DNA from 3 places in the Clostridium sp. genome. Region 1 is predicted to be linked to each of the others. Evidence: riboswitches for the same ligand, from Rfam matches in the RefSeq annotation. Region 1 holds a riboswitch; each other region holds the start of a gene.
What was found. A riboswitch is a leader RNA that binds a small molecule or an ion and turns the genes downstream of it on or off. The one in region 1 is predicted to bind cyclic di-GMP.
Positions count from the first base shown of each region.

Region 1 (8,451 bases):
TTTCAAAATATATTTAAAATTGAATTATAATAGCTATTTTGTTGATGTATAAAAATTCATAAATTGCAATAAAAAATATATTTTAAAATTTTTTGTACTAAATAAATTAAATGCAAAGATTAAAATTTTATTGTATAATTATCTAGAAATTCATTTACAGGAGTGGTAAATTTGAATAACTTTTTAAATAAATTGTCATATTACTTTAGAGATTGCTATGGTGTCGACAAACTTTCAAAACATCTTTATATAATAGGATTCATTCTTTCAATTTTCAGATCAAGGGGCAGTTCTACTTTTGGTTTTGTCTGTATTGTATACAGCACATGGAGATGTCTCTCAAAAAATAAATACAAGAGACATCATGAACTGCAGTCATATGAAAACTTTATAGCACCACTGGAAAGGATGTTCTCCGGATTCAAAACCTCATCAAATCAACGAAGGTATTATAAGATATTTAAATGTCCCAATTGTTCGCAAAAAATGAGAGTTCCAAGGCATAAAGGGAAAATAACTATAACTTGCAGGAACTGTGGCACTTCTTTTAAGGGAAAATCATAAACTAAAGTAAAATGTAAAGGCAGGTGTTTATTATGGGAGAAAGAAAATCATTTATTTCAATTCTTAAATTTATAGTCTTTACATTTTGGGTAATATTTCAATTTATAGCCATAACCCTTGTTTATAATGTATTTAATATATTCTTCATATACTATTTCATAGCATTTGAAATTATAAGTGCCATTGCAGTAATTCATCTCAATTACAAGGACGAAAATACTTCCTACAAGATCAGCTGGATAGCATTGATACTCCTGATCCCAGTAATAGGCGTAATTATTTACATCGTATCCAGAATTGGGATACTACGTAATTTTAGTAAGATCAACAGAATAAGTTTTGAGAAAGGAGTATTTCCTAAAGAGGATTTTTCACTGTTGCATTCTATTAAAATCGAGAATAAAGCACGATACAATGAAACAAGACTTATAAAAAACATCAGCGGATATCCTGCTTATACAAATACAAAAATTGAATACTTTCCCTCGGGAGAACTTATGTATAAAAGACTTATAAAGGAATTGAAAAGTGCCCAAAAATTTATTTTCATTGAATATTTTATAATTTCAAAGGGCATAATGTGGGACAAAATTCTCGAAATACTGAAGAAAAAATCCAGGAGCGGCGTAGAAGTCAGAATTTTAGTCGACTATATCGGCTCACTATTTGTTCTTCCTCCCAAATTTAGAAAAATACTCAGAGAAAACAATATAAAATTCAAGATTTTCAACCCTATGAAACTTATTTTAAATGTTATGCTAAACTACAGAGACCACAGAAAACTAGTTATAGTAGACGGAAGAGTTGCCTTCAATGGAGGAATCAATATTGGCGATGAATACATAAACCTGTATAGAAAATACGGTTACTGGAAGGATTCCGCCGTATGCATAGAAGGTGATGCCGTTTATAGTTTTACAGTGATGTTTCTAAAAATGTGGCAATCGATAACTCATAAAAAGGAAGACATCAAAAGATATAAATTGGCACAAAAAATGATGTTGAATGAAGGTATAGTAATTCCATATGCTAGTGGACCGGAAAGACTCGACAGTACAGCCGAGGATATATATTTAAATATAATAAACAGCGCCAAAAATTATATCTATATTACAACTCCTTATTTGATAATAAGCTACGAAATGATTTTGGCTCTTTCCCTGGCAGCCAAAAGAGGGGTTGATGTAAAAATAATAACCCCCCATATCCCGGATAAAAAAATTATTCAGATTCTAACAAGATCACATTATGACAAACTGCTTGATTCCGGAGTGGAAATATATGAGTATATGCCTGGATTCATCCATAGTAAAAATTTCGTATCCGATGATGAATGTGCTGTAATTGGAACAATAAATATGGACTATAGAAGTTTATTCCTACATTTTGAATGTGCAACCTATATGTATGATACACCTGCAATAAATGAAATTTATAGAGATTTCATTAAAACCAAAATGGTATCGAAAAAAGTGCATAAGGAAGTCTGGGAAAGACGAAGTTTCTTAAAAAAAATTCTGGAATCTATCCTCAGACTGTTTGCACCACTGGCATAATATCAGCCTTTTATAAATTTAAGGAGCTCGGAATTAAACTTTCCCAGTTCATCATGGAAAATTCCATGTCCGCTGAATTCAAATGGATAAAGCTGAGAATTTTTTATACCCCTGTTCAATTCTTCTGCAAATTCAAATGGGCATATCTTGTCCATTTTACCATGGAATATACCTGTTGTTACATTAATCTTGTTGATCTCAGATCTGAGATCCTCATCTTTAAGTGATCTGGCAGTTTCTATGGTCGAATGTCCTGAAGCCTCCAGGCCAAGATTCTGAAACCAGTTCATAAAATTGTCCGTTGTATTTCCTGCAAAGAATATTTTTCCAATACCAGCCATCATTTCAGGTCTATTTTCACGGGCCTGCCTGATTAAATCCTCAACTCCATTGACATCCATGCCATAAGGATATCCTTTGCGTCTGGTAAAAGATGGTGCAGCTGGAGACATCAGTACAAGTTTTGATACATTATAGCTATAGTATCGTGACATATATCTGATTGCCACTGCAGCTCCCATTGAGAAACCTACAAGAGTTATGTTTTTCAATTCAAGTGTTTCAATAATAACCCTTACGTCATCAGACAGTCTGTCATAAGAGTATCCTTTCCAGGGTTTATCTGAACTTCCAAATCCCCTTAGATCAATACTTATACACCTATAACCATATTCAGGAAGCAAATCAAGCTGATATTCAAACATTTTATGGTTCAGAGGCCATCCATGAATAAGGAATATGACATCTTTCCCACGAGGATTCAGATCATCCACCAGAATTTTTATACCTTCCTCTACTTCAATATAATACATCTACAAATACCTCGCCCTTAATACTTATTTATATTATATGTGTTACATTAGAGTAGATATGCCATAAATGTCATTTAAAACTTCCGCACAAATTTATGATATTGGCATGTGGAATATAATCCTGTATAATTTTTCTCGCAAGGTTATACCAGCTGTAACATTCATCAATTATTATTGAATCACTTGTAACTACACAGTATTTTTTGTATAGAAAGCAATCAACAGAATCCATGAGCCTCACTTCAACATTGATATTCCAATTTTCGGAATTCTCCAGTATGAATTTTCTTAATCGCCCTGAATTTGAGACACCTCTGTCCAATAAAAATATCACATGAGAGATATGCACATCATCAAGTTCTTTTCCTATTGTATTCATTGCATAACCTGTTTTGTCAATAATTCTATAAGTTCCCCTAAGTCCTGCCAGATCTCTCACAGCACCATCACTGCATAGTATAATGGGAGATCCTGAAAATGCTGTTTCCAATGTAATAATCAGGTTGAATCCATCTATATATATTAAATCGGTATTGGTCAAATCTGGAAATATACATTTTGCCCTTCTCGCTTCAATCTTTTTGCTTGAAGCTGTAGAGCGTATTAGTGCATTTCTCTGCCTGGCAGAAAACTGATAATGATTTCCAACCATCTCTATAATAGAGTGGCTGTTATAATTTCTGTCAAGAAGCCATTGTATCTCTTCCTGCGCCTTTTGCATTCTCAGCAGTGCTTCTTTTGAAAACCACCTGTCATCCTGTGGATCACAACCTCTTTTAACTGATTTCATTCTACTATTTCCCATATATCTTTCATATCCTTCACATACCCGTATTCAATAACATCTTCATCTATTGTTTCATTCTTTCTATTATAGTATGATACAGGTATTATTACTCCAAGAGACCCATGTTCATATATTTTACCACTTAAATACTCTTGTTTCATCTCATCAAAGTTTTGAACAAGTCTTATCCCCAGATTAGAATTGCTGTTATAAGTAGCTTTCCAAAATTCCTCTTTGGTCACATTTTTCTTTAATCTTACTTTTACTTCCCTGCAGCCCATAATAAACATTCCTCCAACTTTTTTTACTGATAATTATACATTATTATTATCAATACCGCATACATATTCTTTATATTTTTTGTAGTCGGATTCTTTACATTCTACAGATACAAGTACGCCATCACTCTTATATCTGGTGGACTTTACATTTGCATTTTCATTTAAGTATGACACCATGCTCCCTTTATCGTATGGAATCATCATGTTACAATTAACATATCCACCGAAAATCTTGCTGCGAATAACATTCAGCATATCCTCTATACCTATTCTCTTCTTTGCCGAAATATATATGCTGTTCTCTCCATTTTCAGGGACATCATCATTCAGCATATCCACCTTGTTATAACAATAGACAACCGGAATATCATCCGCCCCAAGTTCCTTCAAAGTTGTTTTCGTGACATCCATATGTTCAATATAATTGGGATTTGAATAATCGACAACATGAATCAGCATGTCGGCCTCGGATACTTCCTCCAACGTAGAGCGAAATGCTTTTACGAGGTAATGGGGCAATTTACTTATAAATCCCACTGTATCCGTAAGAAGGAATGATTTGTTGTCCGGCAGGTCAATTCTTCTAACAGAAGTCTCCAAAGTTGCAAACAGCATATCTTTTTCAAATACCTGCTTATCATACGAAAAATTGAACAAATCCAGCATGGCGTTCATAACGGTTGATTTCCCTGCATTCGTATATCCTACCAATGCGACCACCGGTATATCCTTTTTTTTACGTCTTTTCCGCTGATTCTGGCGTTGACTTACAAGAGTCTGCAGTTCCTTGTTCAAGCTACTTATTCTGCTCTCTATTTTTCTGTGGTCAAGTTCAAGTTTTGTCTCGCCAGCCCCCCTGTTTTTAAGTCCGGATCTTCCCCCCTGTCGGTCCATTGATTCGCCAGAACCTGCTAACCGAGGAAGCATATACTGTAGTTTAGCTATTTCCACCTGAAGCTGTGCCTCTCGTGTCCTTGCCCTCAGGGCAAAAATATCCAGGATTACGGAAGTTCGGTCTATTATCCTGCAGTCTAGAATATCCTCAAGATTTCGAATTTGTGAGGGTGTGAGTTCATCATTAAAAATAACAGTATCTACATTTTTTTCATCAATTAATTTCAACAATTCATCAATTTTACCCTTGCCAAGATAATGGGATGAGTTTATTTGATTCAACTTCTGGGTGATTCTGCCTGCTACTTCTATGCCGCATGCGTCTGCCAGGTTAGACAGTTCTTCCATGGAATTTTCAAAATTATCCTCTTCCTTAATATTTATACCTGCTATTATCGCCTTTTCTCTTTCTTCCATATATATCCCTCCATTTTATTGAAATAAAAAAACACAGGACTGCTGCCTGTGCCAATAATCGGAAAATATGTTCAGTCTTAAAAATACGCAGAAAATCAACATACTAAACTTCCATGAGCATATTTCTACAACTTTCTATTATAATATAACATCTATCATTATTAATAAGATTTTCTTAAAAATAGGCAGATCAATCCCGATTACTCTACACATAAGCAGAGCCTTTAACCACTATTAAATTAGTTAAATAAGGTAAATCGGAATCTAATACGCATTCTTAAGCAACCCTCCATTCATTTGAAAACAATTATATAATACCATACATATTCAATCTCTGCAACAGATCATCTTTCGCCCTCCTGGAATATATTTTAAGATTTGTAAATATACTATACTATAAAAATAGTTTATGTTGGAAGCTGATCTATATAATTATTTTGGGCACTTTTTATATAGTGAGCTAGTAGTGCAACCGGCCGACTTTTGAAGTCAGGTCGGCTGCTGTTTTTTTCAGCTTTATATGTAATTATGTGGGGTGGTTTCATGGTAAGTATAGTAATACCTACTTTTAATGAAGGAATAAATGTTGTAAAAATTGCAAATAGACTAAAACATGTAATTTATGGCATTTTAGATTACGAGGTTATATTTGTAGATGACAGTACAGATGACACAGTAACCTATATAGAAAAACTAATACATAAATATAAAAATATAAAATATTTACATAGAGAAAACCAGAGAGGACTTGCAACTGCAGTTGTTTCAGGGATAAATATGAGTCTTGGAAAACTTATCGTAGTCATGGATTCAGACATGCAGCATCCTCCAGAAATTATTCCGGGAATGGTAAAATACCTAAAAAATGGCTATGACATTGTAATTCCGAGCAGACACTTGTCAGGTGGAGATGAATATGGGCTTAATATTTTTAGAAAACTTATTTCTCACACTGCCTTATTTATAGGAAAATTCTTTTTAAAAGAACTCAGATGTATAACCGATCCCACAGGAGGATTTTTTGCCTTTAATAAAAATATACTTGATGGTATTTCTCTGGATCCTATTGGATGGAAAATACTTATAGAAATCCTTGTACGTGGAAATTACAAAAATATAAAAGAAATCCCGTACAAATTTGAAAAAAGACAGTATGGAAAATCAAAGATGTCTTTTAAAGAGCAATTCAACTATTTAAGACATATTTTTAGGCTGGTTCTCTCAAGCAGTGATGATAGGAGAATATTTGCTTTTTCACTTGTAGGATTTTCTGGTGTCATTGTAAATATGATAGTATATAATATTTTGATATACTTTGGTCTTTCCGTGACTATTTCGGGAACGCTGTCTGCACTGACTGCCATGATAGGAAATTTTACATTGAACAGAAACATTACATGGAAAGATAAAAAAAGTAAAAAAGTATTTTACGAGGCTTTTAAATTTATATCTGTATCTATAATTGGAATAATTATAGATGTTGCAGTACTGATATTTCTAAATTATAAATTTAAAGTAAACTACAATACTGCAAACTTATCTGGAATTTGTGCTTCTATACTATGGAATTACAATATAAACCGACTGTGGACATGGAGAAAATAATTCAAGGAGATTTTTAAAATTATGGTAAAAAGCTACAACAAAGTTATATTTCCAAAATTATCTTCAAAAGACTCGTTTAGAACATTTTTAATAATATTTATATTAGAGCTTGCAGGTGGTATTTATCTTGGATACTTTAAAGGCATACTTTTGAATGATGCCTTCAGCAGGACTGCAAATACATTTTACGTACTCTACATAAAACCTCTTAGGCTTGCATCTGTAGGATTTGTCTGGAACCCACTCCCGAGTATGCTCCAGCTTCCCTTTGTAGAACTTTCAAAAATCTGGAGGCCTATTGTATCCAGTGGAATATCTGGAAGCATAGTTACCGCTGCGTCTGCTGCATTTAATGCCGTTATGCTTTTCAAAGTATTTACTAGATTCGGGATAGGGAAAAAATATTCACTGCCTATAATACTGCTTTATGTACTGAACCCGTTTATATTCTTTTATGGAATGAATGGAATGAGCGAACAGATATTCTTTGTGTTTGCAATTTATTCAGTTATAAATATGACACTTTGGATGAGCGAAGGGAGTCCTGAATACATTGTAAAAATAGCATTTTCCCTTGCCTTCGCATTTTTTTGCAGGTATGAGGCAATTCCCTTTGCAGCTGGAATTGGCCTTGCTGTTCTCATAAATATATTTTTCAATAAAAATGAAAAGAAATTTATCCCAGCTAGTAAAAAACATGAACGGTACTATTATTCAGAGGGAACTGCAGTTGTCCTGTATGCACCTATAGCATACGGAATTCTCATATGGATATTTTTAAACTGGTCTATTACTGGAAATCCATTTTATTTTTTAAATTCAGTTTATTCAAATACAGTTCAAAGTCAGCTTTCAAAACCTATCGGTTCAACTTTAGGCATAATAAAATATGTGGCTATAAGGTCTCTGCCGTTTATTATACCTTTATTGGGTGTCATTATTGAAAGAATTGCCACGAAAAGATTTTTAAAAAGTGACTTTTTTATGCTTTTTGCAGTTGTTATATCCATGATAGTTTTCCATTTTATGATGCTTGTTAAAGGGAGTTCCTACGGGTGGCTGCGTTTTTTCTCTTATGCACTTCCTATAACAATTTCATTTATTCCATATGAAATGCATGAGGTTAAAAAATTTTTTAGACCTGCTGTCTTCTGGATCTTTATATTTTCACTTATAACTTCCTCTGTATTTGCAGCCAAAGCACTTTCAAGTCCCGTAATCGGAGTAGAAGAACATTATGTACTTGTAAGTAATGAATATGATGAAATTTCAGATTGTATAAACAACAATCTTTCTGATTATAAAGTTATAATGGATTCATTTTTAACTTCTGGAATAATATTGAATGTTAATAATGTCGGAAATCTTATTGTAAGCAGCAGTTTAAATTTTAATAAATATTTAAGAAATCCAGTTAAATACGGTATCCAATATATATTGGTTCCAGATCCTGATTCAAATTTAGGTTCTCTTGACTCTTTTAACAGGGTATATCCTAATTTGTACAAGCACGGTGAAGATTGGTGTATTTTATA
Region 1 is NZ_JAKVOI010000001.1:3,431,366-3,439,816, reverse strand. Features, by position in the region: gene LKE46_RS17045 (hypothetical protein) at 172-564, shown strand; gene cls (cardiolipin synthase) at 597-2,120, shown strand; gene LKE46_RS17035 (alpha/beta fold hydrolase) at 2,123-2,932, opposite strand; gene LKE46_RS17030 (DUF434 domain-containing protein) at 3,003-3,737, opposite strand; gene LKE46_RS17025 (hypothetical protein) at 3,719-4,000, opposite strand; gene hflX (GTPase HflX) at 4,034-5,311, opposite strand; cyclic di-GMP riboswitch class II at 5,717-5,798, shown strand; gene LKE46_RS17015 (glycosyltransferase) at 5,855-6,916, shown strand; gene LKE46_RS17010 (hypothetical protein) at 6,938-8,451, shown strand, end outside.

Region 2 (8,451 bases), 2.5 Mb from region 1:
GACTGTAATTTTGACGAGAATTGAAGGCAGAACTTCTGTACCTGAAAAAGAAGATATACAAAAGCTGGCATCTATTGGAGCTTCCATGGCCATATTTTTATCTATAGGTATGATAGACAGGGTAGTTGAAAAGCTTAAAAAAGGATATAAAAAAAGTGTGCCAGTTGCAGTAGTGGAAAGAGCTTCCTGGAAAGATGAAAGAATAATAGTGGGAACCCTGGATGATATATGTGACAAAGTAAAAAAAGCTGATATTACAAAATGTGCTCAGATATTGGTCGGAGATTTCATAGATTGTGATTATTCAAAAAGTTTACTCTACGATAAGAGCTTTACCCATATGTTTAGGAAAGGCAGGAGCAGATGATTGTTTAATTCATGGAGGAGTGGACTATGGGAAAATTGATTTTTATAACAGGAGGAGCAAGGAGCGGGAAGAGTTCCTATGCAGAAAGGCTTGCAGAAGATATTAAAGGTAATATTTTGTATATTGCGACTGCAATTCCATTTGATGATGAAATGAAACTCAGAATAAAAAAACATATAGAAAGAAGACCAAAAAATTGGACAACGCTGGAAGCCTATAAGAACTTTAATATAAAGCTTCCTGAATTACTTGAGGATAAATCGGGTGTGCTTTTGGATTGTATAACAAATATGGTATCAAATCTCATACTTGAAAAATGTGATGATGAAATGAATATAAAAATATTGGAAGCACAGGACATTCAAAAATATGTGGAAGAGGAAATAGAAAAACTCATGAAGGTTGTAGAAAAAGAAGAGATTCCATTTATCATGGTTACAAATGAAGTTGGTATGTCTTTGGTCCCTGAATATCCTCTTGGAAGAGTTTTCAGAGATATTGCAGGTACAGTAAATCAAATGATTGCAGCAAAGGCGGATGAAGTTTATTTCTGTGTTTCAGGCATAAAGATAAAAATAAAATAGACCATGTGTAAAATTTCTACAGATGAACCCTAAAAGTTGCTAATTTCTGCATTATTATTGCTTTTTTTAGTTTTTAATTGTATAATTATACTAATAAAAAGTTTTATCCAATATTTTATAATAAACGTGTATAAATTGGAAATGAGGAAGAATTCTCTGTATATGGGCGCCTTGAGAATTTGGAGTTAGTGGTGCAACCTGCCAATAATCAGTTTAAAAACTGATTATTGGTTTTTTAATTTTTACACCAAAAATATTAACCTGAATTTAATTAAATCTATATAAGTGTATGTTAAAAATATAATTAAGGGAGGAGAATTAAAATGAAGTTATGTATTAAAATACTAATGATTATTGCATATGGCTTCCTGCTTGTCAGTTGTTCCTCTGCTTCAAAGGAGGCAAATATTACCAAAATTGGAATAATAGTAGGGAAATTTGACGATGCATGGAGAACAAAAGTTCGCAATGAGCTTTATAAATTATCTGAAAATAAATCGAATAAACCAGAGCTAGAAATATGGAATGCAGATAATTCACAAAAAACAGAAAATGAAAAAGTAGATGCTTTAATTAAAGACAAAGTTAAAGTTTTAGTTGTAAATCTTGTTGAAACAAAAAGTGCTGGAGAGATTATAGAGAAAGCAAAAAAAGCAGATATTCCTGTCGTATTTTTTAATGTTGAACCTTCAGAAGAAGATATGAACAAATGGGATAAGGTTTACTATATAGGAGCCAGGGGCCAGCAGTCTGGAACTATGCAGGGTCAGATTCTTGCAGACTATTTTAAAAGAAATCCTACCAAGGATGGGATCATAAGATATGTAATGATAAAGGGACCAGCGGGCAATCTGGATTCAGTAGAACGTACAAAATATTCTGTTGATACTCTAAAAAAGAATGGCTTTAAGGTACAGCAAGTCGGAGAATATTACGCTGACTGGGAACGGGATAAATCTCAAAAGCAAATGGAAAAACTTCTTGGTTCTCGAGGTATAAGTACTGACTGTGTAATTTCTAACAATGATGACATGGCTCTAGGTGCAATTGATGCACTTAAAAACGAAGGATATTTTAATAATGGAAAATATATGCCTGTGGTAGGAGTCGATGCCAACAGTAGTGCTGTGAGTTTGGAAAAGGACGGATATTTACTTGGTACAGTACTTAACGATGCAGAAGGACAGGGGAAGGCAATTTTTGATCTTGCGGGGATATTGGCCAATGGACAAAATCCAGATAAAAGCAGCTTCAACAATAAACTTACAGATGGGAAATATATATGGGTGGATTATAAAATCATTACAGCTCGGAATTTAATTGATGCAAAATAGATATTAAATTGCTGAATTTTGGAGGTTATTATATTGTTTAAAAATGCTAAAATAAGGGTGAAACTTCTCGTTGGTTTTGGAAGTATACTTGTGGTAATGTTGGTTATGATGTTTTTTGTCTATTACAATTTTAATGAAATAGGAACAAGCCAAAATAAAATTATAAATAATGTTATTCCTATGGACAAGTTAGTTAAACAGATTAGTACTGAGCTGGTCAGGGAGGAAACGGGAGTACGCGGTTACATTGCCAGTGATGGAAATGAAGAATATTTAGAATCATATGATGAAAGCCGAAAAAACATAGATAAAAGTTTGAAGGAGCTTGAAAGCTATTACGGAGATTATCAGGATATAGCAGTGATTGTGGAAAACGAGGAAATACCAAATATTAATGTTATAAATGCACATTTTGATTCTCAAATTCAACTTGTGAAGACAGGAAAATTAAAAATAGCAAAAGATAGGCTGGAAGACGGGAAAGTTTATATGGAAGCCTGCAGATATGTGGAAAATAAGTTAGACAATAAAATGAGCAATATAAATGACGAGGCGCTGGATAAAAGCAAAACAGCGAATTTTCAGGGGAAGTGCATTATGGCAGTAATGTTTTTAATCTGTCTTGTAATTAGTATAGGGATTACTCTATTTTTTTCTTACATGATTGCAACACAAATAAATAATAGCATTAAGTCCTTGAAAGCCATATCGGATGGGAATTTATTGATGGATCCAATCAAAGTGGATTCAAAAGATGAATTTGGACAATTAGGCAATGCAATTAATTCGCTGCAGAATTCTATGAAGGACATCGTTACTACTATAATAAAAGAAACTGAAAATGTAAACAGAGCAATAAAAATATCAAATGAGGATGTAGCAGATCTTACAGTCAAGCTTGAGGATATATCTGCTACAGTGGAAGAACTGTCTGCTGGAATGGAAGAAACTTCATCTTCTACTGAAGAGGTCAATGTATCAGCTTCTGAATTTCAAAAAGCAACAGAATATATTGCAGACAAAGCTCAAGACGGGGCTAGGTCTGCAGAGGAAATCAGCAGAAAAGCTGTTGCTTTGAAAAATAGTTCTGAGGGACTCCAGATGGATGCAAATGAAACGGGTTTGCGTATGAAGAAAGTTGTAGACAATGCCCTGGAAAAAGCAAAGGAAGTTGAAAAAATAAAGGCTTTATCAAATGCAATACTGAAAATATCCTCCCAAACCAATCTATTAGCTTTAAATGCTGCTATTGAATCCGCCAGAGCAGGAGAAGCGGGCAAAGGATTTTCTGTAGTTGCCGAGGAAATTAGAATGCTGGCAGAAAGTTCTGAAGAAACTGTGAAGGAAATACAAAAAACTATTAATATAGTATTTGAAGCCGTAGATAACCTTTCCAATGCATCAAAACAAACATTGGAATATATTGAGACAAAGGTAGTTAAAAGTTATGAGGAAACTGTTGCAGTAGGAAAGAATTATGATAAAGATGCCATTTATATTAATAATCTGGTATCAGAGTTGAGTACTATATCCCAGAAACTTTTAGCATCAATAAAAACAGTGAATGAAGCCATAAATGATATCTCAAAAGCGAATGTTGAAGGTGCAAATGGAACTAACAATGTTGCAGAAAAGATTTTAAAAATAAGGAATAGATCAGAGGAAATAAAAGGTCAAGCTTCTCATATTAAAGAAAGCTCGGATCTATTAAAAAGTGCTGTCCTTAGATTTAAAGTCTGATTACTTGCATACATCCAATTTTTAATGATATAATAAATAAAAATATAATATTTATATGTATTTAACTGTGACCAACTAGTAAACTGGAGGTCAATTGCATTTTCTATTTGAGAATGTAATTGACCTCTTTATTTATGTATCAACCAGCTGAAAGGATAGATTGATTTGATAAATGAGATAAAAAAGATTATAGAAGAAAAGCAAATTCATACTGTGGAAATAGTACATTCTGATACCCTGGGGATGCTAAGTGGGAAAATGGTTCCTGTGAGAAGTTTTCTAAAAAATTATGACAAGGGTTTCGGAGTATGTAAAGCCTCTCTAGGATGGGATATACAGGGTGATCTTTTTGGAGGAGTTGAAATTTCCGATTTTAAAACGGGATGCCCTGATGTAATAGTAAAGCCTATTCTTTCTACTTTTAAGGAAATACCCTGGAGAAAGGAAAGTGCTTTTGTATATGGAGAAATTTATGAAGAAAGTGGAGAGATTTTTAAATTAGCACCTAGGGAGGTACTGAAGCAAATAATAAAAAGATATGTAGATATTCAATATAGACCTTTGGTGGGAGTAGAATTGGAGTTCTATTTATTTGACGGTGAAAAAAAGCAGCTAAACCAGGGAATTCATGCATATTCGCTGAGTAAGTCGTTAGAATTAGAATATGTGCTTGGTGAAATAAGAAATGATTTGGAAAAGTTTGAAATAAACATTGAAGCCACACATAGTGAATATGGTCCTGCCCAAATTGAAATAATACTTGAATATGGTGATGCCCTGGATGTTGCAGATAAAACTATACTTCTTAAAGGAATTGTAAAGGAAGTTGCTAGAAAGCATGGGCTTTATGCTACTTTTATGGCAAAGCCATTGGAAAAAGAGTCTGGAAGTGGACTTCATATACATCAGAGTTTATGGGATCTGGGATTAAAAAATAATATATTTACCCAGAATAAAGAGATTGCAGAGCAATACATTCAGGGATTAACCAGTACTTCTGGAGAATTCATGGTATTCTCAGCACCATCTATCAATTCCTACAAGAGATTTAGCAGAAATTCATTTGCACCTTTGAATGAATCATGGGGTTATGATAATCGCACAGCAGCTGTAAGAGTGCTTTTAAGTAGTGGGAATATAAGCAGATTAGAGCAAAGAATGGGTTCTTCAGATGCAAATCCATATTTGGCAATTGCAGCAAGTCTGGCAGGAGGATTGTATGGATTGGAAAATAAACTAAATCTATATGTAGATGAATCTGATGATGCATATCAGGGCAAAAGCAGGCCTCTTCCAAAAACTTTGGGACATGCTTTGAATTGTCTTGAGAAAAGTGAAGTAGCAAAAAAATATTTTGAAGAGGATTTTATAAAACTAATTCTTCAAATTGGAAGGAATGAAGTTCAGCTTTATGAGGAGTCCGTTACAGACTGGGAATTTAACAGATATTTTGAGTACAGCTAGAACATTACAAAATCATATTGAAATGGAGATGGAAATAATTGAGTGGAAATTATCATTATTTTGAAGTCGAACCTGATACGGAAATTTACTATGTAGACAAAGGTAAGGGGACACCTATGGTTTTTGTGCCCGGCTGGACATTCACTTCCGATGCTTTTGAACATCAGATTGATTATTATTCTGAAAAATACAGAGTTATTGCTGTTGATCCGAGAAGTTACGGTAGATCTAACATAGTTTCGCATGGAAATGATTATGACACTCATGCAAAAGATCTTATAAAGCTTCTGGATCATCTTGAATTAGAGAATATAATTTTAGTTGGCTGGTCATTTGGTGGTCTGGTAACGTGGGGATATATCGAAAGATTGGGATTATCCAATGTAAAAGTATTGGTGAATATTGATGTTACACCAAAACAAATATCTACAAATAAGGATGATTGGGTAGGAGGGGAAATTGATGAAATATCAAATAATTATACATACAATATGAATTCAAATAGAAGTCTAAGAGATTTCATGCTGCCTTTTGCCAGTGAATTTATGACTGAACGTGAACTTTCTGAAGATGAAATCAATAAGATAATAAAATATTCTATACGAACACCCTATTATATAGCTAGAGAATTGTATGCAAGTGGCATGTTTTCAGATAAAACTGAAATAGCCAAATTAGTGGACAAATCCATACCTTCCTGTATGTTTATTTCAGAGCCTAGAGCTGATAAGGCAGTTCCCTTTATGAAAAAGTATTTTCCACATACTAAAATATTTGTTCTGGGGCGGCATATGATGTTCTGGGAATATCATGATAAATTCAATAAATTATTTGACAGGTTTCTTGAAAGTATTTGAAAAATTTTAAAATAAGTCCTTATAGAAAAATGAATATATATTGATCCAAAGGTCAATATATAAATATTGTAATGATTATATAAGGGGTTATACTTATGATAAGAAAAATTATAGAAACGGTTTTTAGAAGTTTCTCTATGTATATTCTTTTAGTAATATTAGGGAGAATTATTGGAAGAAAATTAATATCAAGGATAACATTTTATGATTTTATAGTTGGCGTTACCATTGGATCCGTTGCAGTAAGAATAGCATTGGGTGCACAAGAATCGCCAATTTTAGCCGTAATTTCATTAATTGTTATTAGTATATTAGTTGTTATAACAGATTATTTAAGTACTAAGAGTTTTAAATTTAGAATACTGTTGGATGGAGAGCCGGTTATAGTAATAAGCAATGGAAAAATATTGGATTATAATTTAAAAAAAATGAAAATTCCACTAGATCAATTAATTATGCAATTAAGAGAAAAAAATATATTTAATATAGATGATGTAGAGTTTGCAATTATAGAAAGTGATGGAGAACTGACGGTTCTTCCTAAAACAAATAAACAATTAATAACAGTTGAAGATTTAAATATTCAAAGGAAATATACTGGCTTGACAAATGATATAATTATTGATGGTAAAATAATGTACAATAATTTGAAAGCTGCTAATCATGATGAACTATGGGTTAAAGAACAACTTGAATATTATAATATTTACGATATAAAAGAAGTATTTTATGCTGGCTTAAATTCAGCAGGAGTTTTATATATTTCCACAAAAACAAAATAACTTTATAACCTGTATTAATATGTTCTTAACAATAGTTTAACAGTTAATACTTTATTTGGCAATAAATTACATATATAATAATGTATGTCCTAAGGAAAAATACTTAGAGAGAAAAGTAGGCATTTGATTAGCTATCAGGTGCTTATTTTTTTTATTTACAAATGAGAAAGTTAAATTTTAGTAAACTTATAAATAATTTTTTAAATTGATGTTATACTAATTACCATAATGAATAATTTTTAGAGTTGTAGGGAGTTAAAGTCATGATAGGAATATCTAAGTTATTGTGTAAAACTGAGAATTTTGGAGACAAACTAAGGTACATAGAAGGGGCCAGCAAACAAAAAAATGGCGTCAGTGCAGGAAGAGGACCTGTAGTTGTGTGGAATTGTACTAGAACCTGTAATTTAAAATGCAGGCACTGTTATGAAAATTCTGATTGCAGAGTGTATAAAAATGAACTAAATACACGTGAAGCGAAGGAGTTTATTTGTGAACTTAAAGAATTCAAGGTTCCTGTATTGATATTTTCAGGAGGCGAGCCTCTTCTGAGGGGCGATTTATTTGAACTGCTTCAATATGCCAAAGATTGCGGTATCAGAAGTACCATTTCAACTAACGGTACTCTTATTGACAGAGAAGCTGCAGATAGGTTTAAACAGTGTGGAGTTGGATATGTTGGTGTAAGTCTTGATGGAATTGGGAAAAAACACGACGAATTCAGGGGCGTAGAGGGTTCTTTCCATAGAGCGTTAAATGGAATCAGAAATTGCAGGGAAGCAGGTCAAAGGGTAGGATTGAGATTTACTATAAGTAAAGATAATTATGACCAATTGGAGAATATATTTTATCTTATTGAACGTGAGAAAATTGACCGTGTATGTTTTTATCATCTGGTATATTCGGGAAGAGGAAGTTCTATGATTGATGATGATATATCACATGATCAGGCAAGAGAAGCAATGAAATTAATTATGGATAAGGCCATTGAGTTGAAAGATAGTGTGGAAATACTTACCGTAGACAATCATGCGGATTCGGTTTATCTCTATTTGAGGATAAGAGATATGTACCCTAAACTTGCAGACGGTGTTCTCCGGATGATAAAATTTAATGGTGGGAATCGTTCGGGAATAGCCATTGCAAATGTAGATTATAGAGGGAATGTTCACCCTGATCAGTTTACACAGCAATATATCCTAGGAAATGTAAAGGACAGGAAGTTTGGAGACATATGGACAGATACTTCAAATCCCATCATGAAGGGACTGAAAAACAGGAAATCACTGCTCAAGGGGAGGTGCAGCAGCTGCAGGTGGATTG
Region 2 is NZ_JAKVOI010000001.1:907,357-915,807, forward strand. Features, by position in the region: gene cobM (precorrin-4 C(11)-methyltransferase) at 1-367, shown strand, start outside; gene cobU (bifunctional adenosylcobinamide kinase/adenosylcobinamide-phosphate guanylyltransferase) at 394-951, shown strand; cyclic di-GMP riboswitch class II at 1,080-1,163, shown strand; gene LKE46_RS04630 (galactose ABC transporter substrate-binding protein) at 1,275-2,285, shown strand; gene LKE46_RS04635 (methyl-accepting chemotaxis protein) at 2,319-4,025, shown strand; gene LKE46_RS04640 (glutamine synthetase family protein) at 4,191-5,489, shown strand; gene LKE46_RS04645 (alpha/beta fold hydrolase) at 5,528-6,346, shown strand; gene LKE46_RS04650 (DUF421 domain-containing protein) at 6,442-7,128, shown strand; gene nirJ1 (putative heme d1 biosynthesis radical SAM protein NirJ1) at 7,392-8,451, shown strand, end outside.
Region 2: it holds a riboswitch for cyclic di-GMP, as region 1 does, so the genes downstream of both, LKE46_RS04630 (galactose ABC transporter substrate-binding protein) here and LKE46_RS17015 (glycosyltransferase) in region 1, are expected to answer to the same signal.

Region 3 (8,451 bases), 3.0 Mb from region 1:
GGAAAAGAAGACAGGGAAGAAATAAAAATAGAGGTATATGTGAGCAGAAATCAGTGGGAAAACAAGTTGTCAGCTGAGTTTAAAATAGGTCTTGGCTCTATGAATTCAGGCAGCCTGTATGTTTTAAAGGATATAAATCAATTTCTGATTTCAATATACAATAATATACCTGTAATCTACGGAAAAAACTTTACACTTAATATGAATGAAAACAAATTGAGTGTAAAGGATAAAATACTTGTTGATTTTATCCAGACTCTGAAGGTTGTGGAAGGAAGTTATACATACCGCAGCAAGATAAGAAAGTCAAATATAGATGGAAAATACATACATATACCTGATTATCTGGTGAGAGAATTCTTCCGTATAGTAAAAGGACATAAAGTCTATCTTGATGAAGGATTTCTATATAGATGTGTGGAAACTGAAATAGTCGAAGACAATCCTCCTGTAGAGTTTGATTTGAAAAGCATAAATGAAAATTATGTGCTTAAAGTGGAAAATGGAATTCCTCTCCCGCTGGATTCAAGGAACACTGTGCTTTTTTACGGTTCGACCATATATATTCCGGATGCGGAATATTGTATAAGATTCAGGGCTTACATTTCCGTATTTAATAATGCAGATTCGGTTGTATTCCCTTCTTCTGAAGCTGAAACCGTACTTAAAAAACTGATACCGCAACTTAACCTGCTTTCAGACAATGTGAAATTGTCAAAGCCCATAATGGATAAGATAGTAGATGAAAAATGTGAATTTAAATTTTACTTTGATAAAAAGAGTAAAAATATAATACTTACAGTAAAGGTAAAATATGCAACTTTTGAATTCAATATATTTCAGGACTGCAGGGAGAAAATTGTATATAGAGAAGCCAGAAGAGAACTGGAAGTTGTAAGACTGCTGATAGCATTGGGATTTGAAAGAAGACAGGATGAATTTTATTTTTTGAGGGAGGATGACTACATATTTAATTTTTTTAAAAGTCAGATACAGAAACTTCAAGATATTGGAGAAGTATTTTATTCTGAGAATTTTAGAGGAATTAGGTCCATTGGAAACCAAAGTCTAAGTGCAAGTATTAAAAGTGGAAAATATGACTACTTTGAAATGAAATTTAAAATAGGAAGTATATCACCTAAGGAGACCTCCTCTATATTGAAAGCTTTCAGGGATAATCTCAAATACTACAAGTTGAAAAATGGAGAGTACCTTGACCTGGAACAGCTGGAACTGAAAAAGTTTTTGAAACTGCTTGATTCAGTAGCTCCTAAAAATATAAGCGACAATTGCATAGAAATACCAAGGAATAAAGCCATTTATGTAAATGAGTGTATAGATCAGGGCAAAATGAGATATATAAGCGGAAAGTCAGAACTGGAAAGAATAAAAAACAGGTTGAAAAATATAAACACTCTGGAGTTTGAGAAACCGAAAAATTTACAGGGGGATTTCAGGGAATATCAGAAAATAGGTTACAATTGGTTTAAGACACTGGACTATCTTGGGTTTGGCGGAATATTGGGTGATGAAATGGGACTTGGAAAAACCTTTCAGACCATTGCTTTTCTGATGTCCAATACAGGAGGCAGATCGTTAATTGTAGTTCCAACCTCTCTTGTATATAACTGGGTAAATGAATTTGAAAAGTTTGCTCCGGATATGAGAATAGCGGCAGTTAATGGAATAAAAAAAGAGAGAATGAAACTCATAGACCATATGAGTGAGTATGATGTTTTTATAACTACATATAATCTTCTGAAGAGGGATATGGATGTATATAAAGACATTGAGTTTGACTATTGTATCCTGGATGAAGCCCAGTACATAAAAAATTCCCATTCCGAAAATTCAAGAAGTGTAAAAAAGATAAAATCCAGAAGAAGATTTGCGCTTACAGGTACTCCGGTGGAAAATTCAGTTATGGAACTCTGGTCCATATTTGATTTTATAATGCCTGGATATCTTTATGATGAGAAGAGATTCAGTGTAAGGTATTACAAGAGATTTAAAGAAGAACCTGTAGTTATAGAGGACCTCAACAGACTTGTAAAGCCATTTATTCTCCGTAGAAGGAAAAAAGATGTTATAAGGGAGCTGCCTGATAAAATAGAAAGGACCATTATGGTAGATATGGGTGACAGGCAGAAAAAGGTATATGGAACTTATGCCGGACATGTTCTTGATCTTGTGGAAAAAAAGGTAAAGGACAATGAATTCAAAAACAGTAAAATTGAGATACTTGCATATATTACAAAACTCAGACAGCTGTGTCTTGATCCGTCAATAGTAATGGAAAATTACAGTGGTGGAAATGCGAAAATGGAGGTACTGCTTGAATTGATTGAACAGGGAGTGGATGAAGGACATAAAATACTTGTATTTTCACAGTTTACATCTGTTTTAAAAAATATCTGCAGTAAAATAAATGGCGAAGGGATAGAGTACAGCTATCTGGATGGTTCAATACCATCAAAGAATAGAATCGTGATGGTTGAAAACTTCAATTCGGGTAATGTACCGGTATTCCTGATAAGTCTAAAAGCAGGTGGAACGGGGCTGAATCTTACGTCTGCAGATATAGTGATCCATTTTGATCCCTGGTGGAATCCTGCCGTAGAAGAACAGGCTACGGACAGGGCTCACAGGATAGGACAGGAGCATGTAGTGGAGGTTATAAAGCTTGTGGCAAGAGGAACTATAGAGGAAAAAATTGTATTTCTCCAGCAGGACAAGAAAAAACTCATAGACAGCTTGCTGGGAGATGAACTATCCGGCAGTCATGGAATTTCCTCACTGTCGGAACAGGAAATAGTAGGTCTGTTTAGATAGATGAATTTACTCTTAAAAATTTTTGCCCTTATATATCGAATAAGATATAAAAAAGGATACTAGAAATATGATAAACATTGTGATTACAATACCAGCAGTAATTATGTTATCTGGAAGACTGCCTAAATAATTTGTGATGTGTTTAACGTTTTGTATTTTCCCAATGGTGGTGAATGCAAAGAATATGACAAGAAATAGACCTATAGCTGCATATCTTGTGGCAGCATAACCGTATTTGAAGTATACTGGCAGGACGGAACAGCTTAAAAGTAGGACACCTGCAAAACTTCCCAATATATATTCTAAAGTCATTTTGCCGGATAGTTGTATTATGTACAAGGATTGCATAAGGTTTGGAAGTATAAATGCTGAAAGTATACCCAAAAGTCCGAATATCAATATGGATATATATTTTGACATAACTATGGTAATTCTATTTATAGGAAGACTGTTAAGCATGACATTTGCTTTTTCATCTTTATAGAAAGTTCCAGTTACGAGTGCATATGCGGAAAAATTGGATATAAATGCAAACATGAGAGAGGGATCATCCTTGAAATTAATACTTGTTAATAATGAAACAAGTATAATTATTATAAAAGTTTTTTTCTGTATCAATATATCCTTTAAAATCAAATTAATCATTGTTTTTACCTCCATTTACCGTATATACCAGGATATCGTCCAGGCTTGCTTTTTCAAAAAGTACTTCTCCTTTAGAAAAATTTTTGATGCTCTCCATATTTTTTGTAAGTGCTTCAAAACCAAAGGAGTTTTCTTTTATACTTATGAGATAGTTTTTGATATCAGATGTCAGCAGGCTTTTATTTCCTTTTACAATTTTATAATTGTCGAGAATGCTATCTTTGGTATCTGAAAAAACTATTTTGCCTGAATTTAGAAATGTTATATAGTCTGCTATTTTTTCCAAATCAGCGGTTATATGGGTGGAAAACAATACGGACTTGTTTTCATCCTGTATTATTGAATATAGGATGTCGAGCATTTCATTTCTGAATACTGGATCAAGGCCTGAAGTAGGTTCATCCATTATTATGAGTTCTGGATTATGTGAAAGTGCAATTGCAAGAGAATATTTCATTTTCATGCCCTTTGAAAGTTGTTTTATCTTTTCCCTTACAGGAAGGTTGAAATCGGCCATGTATTTATTGAAAATATCATTGTCCCAATCTTTATAAAAACGCCTTATTATGTTTTTCATTTCAACTAAAGTCAGGTCGTCATAAAAACAGTTTTCATCGTATACAAAGCCTATTTTCTGTTTTATTTGTCTCTCATGACTTATGTTGTCCATATTAAAAACCTTGATGGATCCTGAGTTTTTCTTTACAAGATTCATTATAAGCTTTATAGTAGTACTTTTCCCAGCACCATTTGGACCTATAAGTCCCATGATATATCCTCTTGGGAGATTAAAACTTATATTGTCGAGAATAAATCCTCCATAAGTTTTACTCAGATTTTTTATTTCCAGAATGTTATTCATTATCTTCCCCCTTGCTTTATATATTGTCGTATAAAATATCAATCATTTCTTTTAATTGTTCTTTTTTTAATCCTATTATTTTACTCTCTTCTATGGCTTCAATAAGTTTGTCTTCAATGGATTTGATTTTTTTCTCTCTTAAGAATTCCCTGTTCTGTGATGATACATAAGAACCTTTTCCCGGCACGGTTTCAATGAATCCTTCTTTTTCCAGCTCCTCATAGGCTCTCTTTGTAGTTATTACACTTATTTTCAGTTCTTTTGCAAGATTTCTTATAGAAGGAAGAAGTTCACCCTCTGATAGAACTTCTTTTATAATATTATCTTTTATCTGTCTTGTAATTTGTTCATATATTGGATCCTTTGATATATTGGAAATAATTATGTTCATGATTGCTGCTCCTTTTAAAAGATCGCACATACTGTATATAATTGATTATATACAGTATAAACACTAATAAAATTTTTGTCAATATAAAAAACTTGAAATGCATGTAATGCACTTCAAGTCTTTACAATCCCAAACTAGTCCATGGATTCCATTATGCTGACTAAAGTTTCTTTTGAAATATTTCCCTGAATTACGTATTGTATATTGTTCTTATTCAATGCCACTCTTAATTCACTGCAATTTTCAACCCAGGAGGAATAGGCTTGAGCACCATTTATATATAATTTTTCACCAACATTATTGTTAAAATTGATATTCCTGTCCTGCAGTATAGTAAAGTGCTGATCTTTGTAGGCATAATTCATTTTTACAAATTTTTCATTGTCATTATCAGGTATATTTATATTTACAAGCTTGAATCCATCAGGTATATGAGATGGTTTAGCAACCTTATGACCAAAGCTGTTCTCAACAGAATTCATATTCATAAGGTGAGGAGAAACTGATGAAATGGAAGCAGAAGTGTTTTTCTGTACGTTATTGTTCTCTTCAGAAGTATTCTTTTCAAGAGAAGCCTGATTGGAAGAAACATCTCCATCCGCTTGTTTTTTGCCTTCAGAATCAGTAGATACAATCTCAGATTGAATATCCTTCGGTGCTATCTTATTTTCTGTTTTGTCTTTTGCAGAAGGAACGTTATTTACTGGATTCAATATATCATTAATTTTTGTGTCTGCACTTGATTTGTCATTTATATCAGTAGTATGTTTAGTATCTTTTAAGTCTTTAGATGCTTTATCAGCATTTTGCGTATTCTCTTTATTATTATAAGCATACTTGTCATCCTTTAAAGCAGTATTATTCAAAGACGGATTGATAATTGAATTCTTTATTAAATTCCCCAGGTTTTCCAGTTGCCTTTCTGTGGCAGATATATTCAAACTGTATTTTTTATCTATTTTATCAGGAAAAAGATAGCTATAGCCTGTAGTGGCAAAAGCCATAAATGCAGCACATATACCGGCAACATAAGCAGGTCGTATTCTCATTTTGTTTTGCTTTTTACATCTACTTAAAGTTTCTTGTTTTAGTTCATCTGTCATATGTATATCTTTCAAAGATGAATTAACTATATCTCTAAAAAATTTTATATTATCCTTCATATTCAATAGTACCACCTATATTATATTTTAATAAATCCCTTGCCCTGTAAAGTCTACTTCTCACAGTTCCCTCCGGTATTTTTAAAGTCTGGCTTATCTCTGGTGTAGATAATTCATTATAATAATATAAAAGTATAACTTCCTTATATTTCTTAGGTAAATCCATAACCTTTTTTAACAAATCCTCATATTCTATATTTTTAATTGCCTTACTATCTATATCAATGGAATTTTCTCTTATATTCAGCACTCCGTATTCTGGGTCCTGAAATCTCAGCACCCGTTTAATCCATGAACTTCTGAGGACATCCCTGCAGGTATTTATGGTTATAGCCAGTATCCAGGTTTTTTCACTACTTTGTCCATTAAATTTGTGAAAGTTTTTGTAGACTTTTATAAATACTTCCTGAAATACATCTTCGGCTAAGTGCCTATCCTTGAGATATACGAAGGCTGTTCGGAGTACATCATTACCATAGGAATTCATCAATCTTTCCAATTCGTTGTCCAAGTTATTCTCCTTTCCATATATTAGACGAAATATATTGACGTTCTGCTTCTTGTTATCTCCATAAACTTAGTTATATTATAATACATTTTTATTGCTTTAGGAAACTAAGTGATAATATTAAAATATTATGAATTTTTATTTGACTTTCATAAGCTTATATAGTAAACTTTTACATGACAGTCAAAACAATTTTGTAAATGTTTACTACATGAGTTGGAAACTATGATGAATTCCCTTAATTTGGGCACCTAGGGAGTTAGGAGTTAGTGGTGCAACCTGCCAACAATTAAATTAAATTTAATTGTTGGTTTTTTGTATTTTAAAATGCTAAGTTAAATCAAATTGACATAAAAAGGGGGAAATTAAATGAACAAAAATGGTGATTTACATGCTGACAGCCTTAAGAAAAGCTTTTTTAAATCATATCTGATTTTTTTTGCACTGATAGTCTTTTCAATTATTGTTATATCTGCAATAGCATTTTTTAGTTCCAAAAGTGCCCTCACAAAGTTAGGAGAAACAGCTCTCAACAATAAGGTACAGATGGGACTGGCTATGATGGAGAGCCTGGAAAATCAGGTTGATGCCGGTAAAATCAGCAGAAATGATGCACAGGAACTTTTTAGAACAAAGATGCTGAATGCAAAAGGCAAGGATGGTAAGACAAGAAATTTGAACTCAAAATTGGAAATGAATGTACAGGCATACATGTATGCCATTGATAAAAACGGGAAGGAAATGATGCACCCTTTTAAAGAAGGTGAAAATATTTCAAATATTAAGGATGGAAGTGGTAACAGCGTTGTAAAACTAATAATTGATGAAGGAAATAATCCTAAAAACAATGGTATAATACATTTTCAATGGAAAAACCCGGGAGAAAAATCTACAAGAGCAAAAATGGATGCCGTAGCTTATTTTCAGCCCTGGGGCTGGTATGTAAATGTAGGATGTTATGAATCGGATTTTTATAAGCCCGTTTATAAAATATTAAGGTTTATAATTATAGTTTCATTGGTTTTGATGGCTGCTTCCATGTTTTTTATAATGAGTATTATGAAGAAAAAAATAGAACCATTACAAAATATAGTACAATCCATGGAATGGGTATCTAAAGGAAACATGCAGGTTAAGGTGGATGTAAAAAACAGTGATGAAATGGGGTATATAGGAAATATATTTAATAGGATGACTCTAAATATCAGAGATATACTTGTGAAAATAAAGCAGATAACTGAAGTGCTGGATCATAAAGTTGAAGCTATAAATTCATCTTCAGATATTGCATCCCAAAATTCAAATAATGTAAAAGAGGCAATGGATCAAATATCTTCTGCTATAAATAATTCTGCTAAGGATATGCAGGAAAGTTTTAATAGTATTAAATTTTTATCAGAAAATATAGATGAAGTTAGAAATAGTAGTGTTGCTATGAAAGATGAGGCAGCATCTGCCACAAGCTTGAATTCAAGAATTGTAGAGGTACTTGCCGACCTGGAAGATAAAAGTTCACAGAGCATAGCTTCATCAAAGGATATAAATGATAAAATTGAGAAACTGCTTGGCAAGTCAAATGAAATATCCGGTATAGTAAATGTTATAGAAAATATATCAAATGAAATAAATTTATTGTCTTTAAATGCATCAATAGAATCAGCAAGGGCAGGAGAAGCCGGCAGAGGCTTTTCAGTAGTGTCCGAGCAGATTAAAAAATTGTCAAACGATACGTCGGACTCTGTTAGTAAAATACGCAGTCTTATTGACGATCTTATTTCTACAATAAATACCTCAGCAGATAGTGTGAAGGAATCCGGAACTGTTGCCGAATCTCAGATAGCGACTATAAATGAGACGAAAAATACTTTAAATAAAGTGTCATCTTTTATACAAAAAATACCTGAAATAATTAAGAAGAATGTGGATAAAATAGATGATGTTCACAAAAATGCGGATGTTGTAACCTCATCTATGGATTTGGTAGTTTCTGCAACTGAAGAAATATCCGCATCTTCTGAAGAAATAAATGCATCGACTTCAGAAGTAAGCC
Region 3 is NZ_JAKVOI010000001.1:439,229-447,679, forward strand. Features, by position in the region: gene LKE46_RS02465 (DEAD/DEAH box helicase) at 1-2,832, shown strand, start outside; gene LKE46_RS02470 (ABC-2 transporter permease) at 2,845-3,477, opposite strand; gene LKE46_RS02475 (ABC transporter ATP-binding protein) at 3,470-4,339, opposite strand; gene LKE46_RS02480 (GntR family transcriptional regulator) at 4,356-4,730, opposite strand; gene LKE46_RS02485 (DUF4367 domain-containing protein) at 4,865-5,893, opposite strand; gene LKE46_RS02490 (sigma-70 family RNA polymerase sigma factor) at 5,883-6,404, opposite strand; cyclic di-GMP riboswitch class II at 6,611-6,694, shown strand; gene LKE46_RS02495 (methyl-accepting chemotaxis protein) at 6,771-8,451, shown strand, end outside.
Region 3: it holds a riboswitch for cyclic di-GMP, as region 1 does, so the genes downstream of both, LKE46_RS02495 (methyl-accepting chemotaxis protein) here and LKE46_RS17015 (glycosyltransferase) in region 1, are expected to answer to the same signal.